3 regions of the Roseateles sp. GW821-FHT03B02 genome follow, and region 2 is predicted to be linked to each of the others. Evidence: riboswitches for the same ligand, from Rfam matches in the RefSeq annotation. Region 2 holds a riboswitch; each other region holds the start of a gene.

Region 1 (2,258 bases), on a different contig from region 2:
AGCCAAAGCCCCGGACGCGCCAGGCCAAGCGCAGCGTTTGCACAATCGCCCGCATGCCCAACGACGACAACCTGCAGGCCCTGCGCGAGCGCACCATCGCCGCCGCTCTGGCCCGCGCGCCCGGCGACGGCCTGCATGCGACCGCCCTGCCCTGGCTGCGGCTGATCCGCGCCAGCGCCCCGGCCAAAGCCCTGCCGGCAGTCTACGAACCCGGCCTCGTGCTGGTGCTGCAGGGGCGCAAACGCGCGGAGCTGGGCGCGCGCGTGGTGCACTACGACGCAATGCAATGCCTGGTCGTGCCCATGACCATGCTGCCGCGCGGCCAGGTGATCGAGGCCAGCCCGGCCGCGCCTTATGTCTGCGTGCGCCTGAGCTGCGAAACGCAGGCGTTGGCCGAACTGCTGCTGGACGGTGATGCGCGGCCCGACGACGGCGACGCCGGCCTGCATGTCGCCCCTGTCACCGCACCCTTGCTGGACGCCGCCCTGCGCCTGCTGCAGTTGCTGGACAGTCCGCAGGATCTGAAGACGCTGGCGCCGCTGGTGCAGCGAGAGATCCTCTACCGCGTGCTGACCGGGCCGCTGGGTCCGCGACTGCGCACGCTGGCCCAGGGCGACGGCGTCGCGCGCCGGCTCAACCGCGTCATCGAACAGCTGACGCGCCGCTTCGCCGAGCCACTGTCCATCGACGAGTTGGCCGCCCTTGCCCACATGAGCCCATCGACCCTGCACCTGCGCTTCAAGCAGCTGACGGCGCTCTCGCCGCTGCAGTTCCAGAAGCAGATGCGGCTGCAGCAGGCGCGCCGCCTGATGCTGGGCGACGGCCTGGACGCCGCCAGCGCCGCCCACCGGGTCGGCTACGAGAGCCCTTCCCAGTTCAGCCGTGAATACCGTCGCCTCTTCGGCGCCCCGCCGCGCGAGGACATCTCGCTTCTGCGCAGCGCGGGCGGGTAGAATGTCGCCTCCTTCCGAGGAGCGTTGCAACCTCACACATTGAGGCCAGGCTCGGAAGTTCAGCCCCCTGCAACTGCGCTCACCCGCTGGCCGACCGTGCCTGGGTGAGGATTGATCTCCCCTCGCACCGTCATCGCCAGCGGCTTCATTCGCTTGAAGGAGCCCGCTCATGACCGCCAACCTCCCCGCCCATATCGTCAAGGACCTGTCGCTGGCCGACTGGGGCCGCAAGGAAATCAAGATCGCCGAGCACGAGATGCCGGCGCTGATGGCCATCCGCAAGGAATACGCGGCCAGCCAGCCGCTCAAGGGCGCACGCGTCACCGGCTCGCTGCACATGACGATCCAGACGGCCGTGCTGGTCGAGACCCTGCAGGCCCTGGGTGCTGAAGTGCGCTGGGCCTCGTGCAACATTTTCTCCACGCAGGACCACGCCGCTGCCGCGCTGGCCGCCGTCGGCACGCCGGTATTCGCCTACAAGGGCGAGACGCTGGAGGACTACTGGGACTACACCCACCGCATCTTCGAGTTCGCCGGCAAGGGCGAGCCGGGCGAAGGCCCCAACATGATCCTGGACGACGGCGGCGACGCGACGCTGCTGATGCACCTGGGCCAGAAGGCCGAGAAGGATCTGTCCGTGCTGGCCAACCCCGGCAGCGAGGAGGAGCGCATCCTGTTCGCCGCCATCCGCAAGAAGGTCGCCGAGGACGGCAGCTGGTACACGCGCAAGAGCGCCGAGATCATCGGCGTGACGGAAGAGACCACCACGGGCGTGCACCGCCTGAAGGAAATGTCCGCCAGGGGCACGCTGCTGTTCCGCGCCATCAACGTCAACGACTCCGTCACCAAAAGCAAGTTCGACAACCTCTACGGCTGCCGTGAGAGCCTGGTGGACGGCATCAAGCGCGCCACCGACGTGATGGTGGCCGGCAAGATCGCCGTCGTGGCCGGCTACGGCGACGTGGGCAAGGGCTCGGCCCAGGCGCTGCGCGCGCTGTCGGCCCAGGTCTGGGTCACCGAGATCGACCCCATCTGCGCGCTGCAGGCCGCGATGGAGGGCTACCGCGTCGTGACGATGGAATACGCGCAGGACAAGGCCGACATCTTCGTGACGACCACCGGCAACAAGAACGTCATCCGCCACGAGCACATGCTGGCGATGAAGAACAACGCCATCGTCTGCAACATCGGCCACTTCGACAACGAGATCGAGGTCGCGGCGCTCGAAAAGTACGAGTGGGAAGAGATCAAGCCGCAGGTCGACCACGTCATCTTCCCGGACGGCAAGCGCATCATCCTGCTGGC
Region 2 (2,258 bases):
GTCACGCTGCTCAGCGACGACGGTGGCCTGAGGGTGGGCAAACAGGCCTGCAAGGACGCGGACAAGGGCAAGCGATCCTTCCGCGCCCTGGACCTCAGGCCTTAGCCACGACCGGATAGCGCCACACCAGCGCCGCGCTGGCCAGCAGCTGCAGCAGCACGCCGGAAAACACCGGCACGGCGCTGCCCGCATGCCCCAGGAAAGGCGCCACCAGCTGCGTGCCCAGGGCGCCGGCCGCCAGCAGCGCCAGCACCAGCATGGCCGTGGCACGACCCATCTGGGCCGGCGGCAGGGCCAGGGCGTCGACGAACGTGGCCGGCCCGCGGATGGCCAGCGCACCGCAGAAGCACATCCAGTAGGCCGCCACCGCGCCATAAGGCAGCGCCTGCCCGCCCCAGGCCGTCAGCAGCGCCAGCGTGCAGGCCGCCAGTTGCACCACGCTGCCCAGCCGCACGACGCGCGCATGGCCCAGGCGCGCCGCCAGCCGGCCCGATTGCGAGGCTCCCAGCATGAAGGAGCCGACGCCCAGCACCTGCAGCAGCGCGAACGCCGCCGTGCCCAGGCCCAGCGTGTGCTGCAGCAGCTGCGGCGCACTGGCCAGGAAGGTCAGCAGCGCACCGATGCACAGCGCATGCGAGCCGGCCAGCCGCAGATAGCTGCGGTTGCGCAGGATGCCGAGGTAGCCGGCGTCGTGATCGAGATTGAGCCCGGGCAGCCGGCGTGGCGCGATCTTCACCACCCAGGGCAGCACCAGCAGGGCCAGGGCGGCCAGCACCCAGAAGGTGCCGCGCCAGTCCGTCACGCGCAGAAGCAGTGCGCCCAGCACCGGCCCGGCTGCGGGCACGATGGCCTCGACCATGGAAATGGCGGCAATGCCACGCACGACGTCGGCATCGGCCAGCGTGGCGCGCACGACGGTGGGGGCCACGACCGTGGCCGCTGCGGCCGACACGCCCTGCAGCAGGCGCAACAGCAGCAGTGTCTCGATGTTGGGGGCGAGCGCACAGCCCAGGCTGGTCAGCACCAGCAGCGCCAGGCCGATCTCGATGCACAGGCGCGGTCCGAGGCGGTTCAGCAGTTCGCCCCACAGCAGCTGGGCGGCGGCCAGGCCTGCGAGATAGACGGCCACCGTCGCCTGGGCCAGCGACACGCTGATGCCCAGGCCGGCCTGCAGGGCGGGCACGGCGGGCAGATAGAGATCCATCGCGGCCATGCTGACGCCGGTCACGAAGGCCAGCGGCAGGATGGTGCGTATCGATGCGGAGGTGGATGGCAAGCGGGCCTCTTCTTCACAGAGGGCGCCCTTGTCCGGTCGTCGTCGCCAAGCGTGGCGGAAGCTCCCGGGCTTCCGTCGCAGCACCCCTCGGCGGGACGGCACCACGCGATGCGGTGTGGCGCGGATTCTAGTAGCTGAGGCGTTAGAGGAACTTCACCCTGCAGCGCACACCGGCCGGGATGTCGCCGTTCGGATTGGGCAGCTCCAGCCGCACGCCGAAACTGCCGCTGGCTGAATCCATCACGCCGTCGACGACCTTGATCTGTGCCTTCCACTGGCCCTTGAGCGGCGCCTCGGGCGTGATCTCGGCCGTGTGGCCGGCCTTGATCTGGCCAAGCAACGACACGGGCAGCACCACTTCCACGCGCAGCGGATTCGTCTGCGCCATCTTCAGGATGGGCCGCGAGCCCTCGCCCGTGAAAGCCAGCTCGCCCGGGTTTTGCAGGCGGTCGGTCACCACGCCGTTGAAGGGCGCGCGCAGGGCGCGCTGCTTCATGACGGCATTCAGGCGCTGGGCCTCGATGCCTGCCAGACGCCGGTTGTCCACGGCCAGGGCCAGCTCGGCCTCGGCGACGCGCAGCTCGGCCTGGGCCTCGTCGCGGTCCTGGGCGGTGATGTAGTTCTGCTCGCGCAGGTCCTCGCGGCGGCGGAACTTCTCGCGGGCGTAGTCGGCGCGGGCGCGCGCCACGCGCAGCTCGGCCTCCGACTCGGCTCGCTGCTGGGCGCCGGCCAGGGCTTCGCGCTCGACGCTGCCGTCCAGCAGCACCAGGGTGTCGCCCGCCCTCACCTGGCTGCCGCGCTCCACCAGCACCTTGTCGATGAGCGCGTTGGCCGGGCTGCGGATCTCGATGCGCTGGTTGGGCTCGATGAGGCAGTCATGGCCGGCCGGCGCAGCGGCGGGCTTGGGCGTTTGCGCCATGGCGGCGGCAGGCAGGAGCAGCAGCGGGAGAACAAATCTCATATCTGGTTTCCGGCGAATCCA
Region 3 (2,258 bases), on a different contig from region 2:
CAGCCTGTGCTCAGAGCTTGAGCAGCGCTTCCAGGTTGACGCGCAGCTTCAGCTCGGCTGGCGCGAGGCTGGCGGCGATGGCCTGCGAGGCCAGGCGGGTGTCACGCGGTACCGGATTGCTCAGTGGGCTGCCGCTCTTGCCGAGCAGCGCGGCCACCAGCGGTTCGTTGGCGCTGAAGCCGCGCTTGAAGACGATGCCGACCTCGCCGTTGGCCAGGCGCACGATGCTGCCTGGCGGGTAGAGGCCCACCACCTTGATTAGCGCCGCGCCGGCTTCGTCGGGCTGCTGGCGCTCGTCGAGGAAGACGGCGCGCGCCGCGGCGGCGCCGCTGAGGGCCTGGCGGCTGCGGCGCGGCGACAGGCGGGCGCCGAAGATGTCGATGCGCCGCAGCAGGCGGGCGAGCTTCTCGCCGTCGCTGCGGCCGGCGAGGGGGCCGGGGCCGGCCTCGTGGTGCAGGCGCACTGCGGTCAGCCAGGCCTCGTTCGCGATGCCGATCTGGGCCAGCCGTTGCGCCGCGCGGTCGCCGTGGGCGACCAGGGCCTGGCGCTGGGCGGACGTGGCGGCGTCGACCTGTGCCGCGAGGCGGTCGTGCACGGCGCCGGCGCCGTAGTTCATCGTCAGCGCGGCGCCCTGCAGGGGCTCGCGCAGCGCGGGCGGCAGCTGCAGCTGCTGGGCGACGAGGTCGGCCAGCAGCAGCGTCAGGAGCGCGTGGCGGGCGCTGTAGTCGCCGAACTCCTGGCTGCTCTCGAAGATCAGCAGCATCAGCGTCGCGTCGGGGTGGGCGTGCAGGCGCTTGAGCGCCGCGTCGCGCAGTCCGGCCAGGCGGCCGGCGAAGTCGACCGGCTCGGCCTCGCGCAGCAGGGTGTGGGTGCGCAGCAGCAGGTCCGACCAGGCCTCGCGCGGGCCCGGCTCGATCCGGGTTGCCGCGGGCTGGTCCAGGCGGAAGCTGGAGTCGGCCTTGGCGATGTCTGACAGGGGCACGTCCTGCATGACCAGGGTGTCGAGCCGGTGGGCCCGGGCGCGCTGGTACTCCATCGTGTCCTCGGAATTCACCCAGGCGCCGCCGTCGACGAGGCTGCGAACCAGCGGCGAGTCGCGCAGCACCTGGCCGCGCGCGAACAGCAGCTTGCCGCCGGCGTCGAATAGGTCGTAGGGCAGGGTCATGCCCAGACGCAGCGTGCGGGCAGGGAGGGGGATGAGGTCGGAGGCCATGGACCGCAGCATTCTGATGGGCCTTCGGCGGGAGCAAGCCAAACTTGAGCGACGGCGAAGGAGGCGCTGCGTAGAATTCCCGCCTTCATCCGAGGAGCGCTGCGAGGTTTTCCCCAGGCTCGGATCGTTTTTCCAACGGCGCTCATCGATCTCCCCGCGCGGACTGCCTCGATGACCCTCTCGCCTCCCCCTCTCAAGCTCTCCGGCCTCGAACCCGTCGCCATCGACGCCGACAGCCTGTTCGTCAACATCGGCGAGCGCACCAACGTCACCGGCTCCAAGGCCTTCGCCCGCATGATCCTGGCCGGCCAGTTCGAGGAGGCGCTGGCCGTGGCCCGCCAGCAGGTCGAGAACGGCGCCCAGGTCATCGACATCAACATGGACGAGGCCATGCTGGACAGCCAGGCGGCCATGGTGCGCTTCCTGAACCTGATCGCCGGCGAGCCCGAGATCGCCCGCGTGCCGATCATGATCGACTCGTCCAAGTGGAGCGTCATCGAGGCCGGCCTGAAGTGCATCCAGGGCAAGGGCATCGTCAACTCGATCTCGCTGAAGGAAGGCGAGGCGGAGTTCAAGCGCCAGGCCAGGCTGGTGAAGCGCTACGGCGCCGCGGCCGTAGTGATGGCCTTCGATGAACAAGGCCAGGCCGACACCTTCGCCCGCAAGACCGAGATCTGCGCGCGGGCCTACCGCATCCTGGTGGACGAGGTGGACTTCCCGGCCGAGGACATCATCTTCGATCCCAACATCTTCGCCATCGCCACGGGCATCGAGGAGCACGACAACTACGCGGTGGACTTCATCGAGGCCACGCGCTGGATCAAGACCAACCTGCCGGGCGCCAAGGTGTCGGGCGGCGTGAGCAACGTGTCGTTCAGCTTCCGCGGCAACGAGCCGGTGCGCGAGGCCATCCACACCGTGTTCCTGTACCACGCCATCCAGGCGGGCATGGACATGGGCATCGTCAACGCCGGCATGGTGGGCGTGTATGACGACCTCGACGCCGAACTGCGCGAGCGCGTGGAAGACGTGGTGCTGAACCGCC

The links. A riboswitch is a leader RNA that binds a small molecule or an ion and turns the genes downstream of it on or off. The one in region 2 is predicted to bind S-adenosylhomocysteine.
Region 1: another riboswitch for S-adenosylhomocysteine. It lies ahead of ahcY (adenosylhomocysteinase); the one in region 2 lies ahead of AC07VX_RS09375 (MFS transporter).
Region 3: another riboswitch for S-adenosylhomocysteine. It lies ahead of metH (methionine synthase); the one in region 2 lies ahead of AC07VX_RS09375 (MFS transporter).

What each region holds. Positions count from the first base shown of each region.
Region 1 covers NZ_JBWKUV010000003.1:211,287-213,544, forward strand. The annotation lists gene AC07VX_RS10745 (AraC family transcriptional regulator) at 54-953, shown strand; S-adenosyl-L-homocysteine riboswitch at 964-1,041, shown strand; gene ahcY (adenosylhomocysteinase) at 1,123-2,258, shown strand, end outside.
Region 2 covers NZ_JBWKUV010000002.1:663,888-666,145, forward strand. The annotation lists gene AC07VX_RS09370 (DUF3616 domain-containing protein) at 1-105, shown strand, start outside; gene AC07VX_RS09375 (MFS transporter) at 95-1,276, opposite strand; S-adenosyl-L-homocysteine riboswitch at 1,290-1,371, opposite strand; gene AC07VX_RS09380 (efflux RND transporter periplasmic adaptor subunit) at 1,419-2,237, opposite strand; gene AC07VX_RS09385 (preprotein translocase subunit SecA) at 2,234-2,258, opposite strand, start outside.
Region 3 covers NZ_JBWKUV010000003.1:264,187-266,444, reverse strand. The annotation lists gene AC07VX_RS10980 (HD-GYP domain-containing protein) at 11-1,213, opposite strand; S-adenosyl-L-homocysteine riboswitch at 1,299-1,364, shown strand; gene metH (methionine synthase) at 1,385-2,258, shown strand, end outside.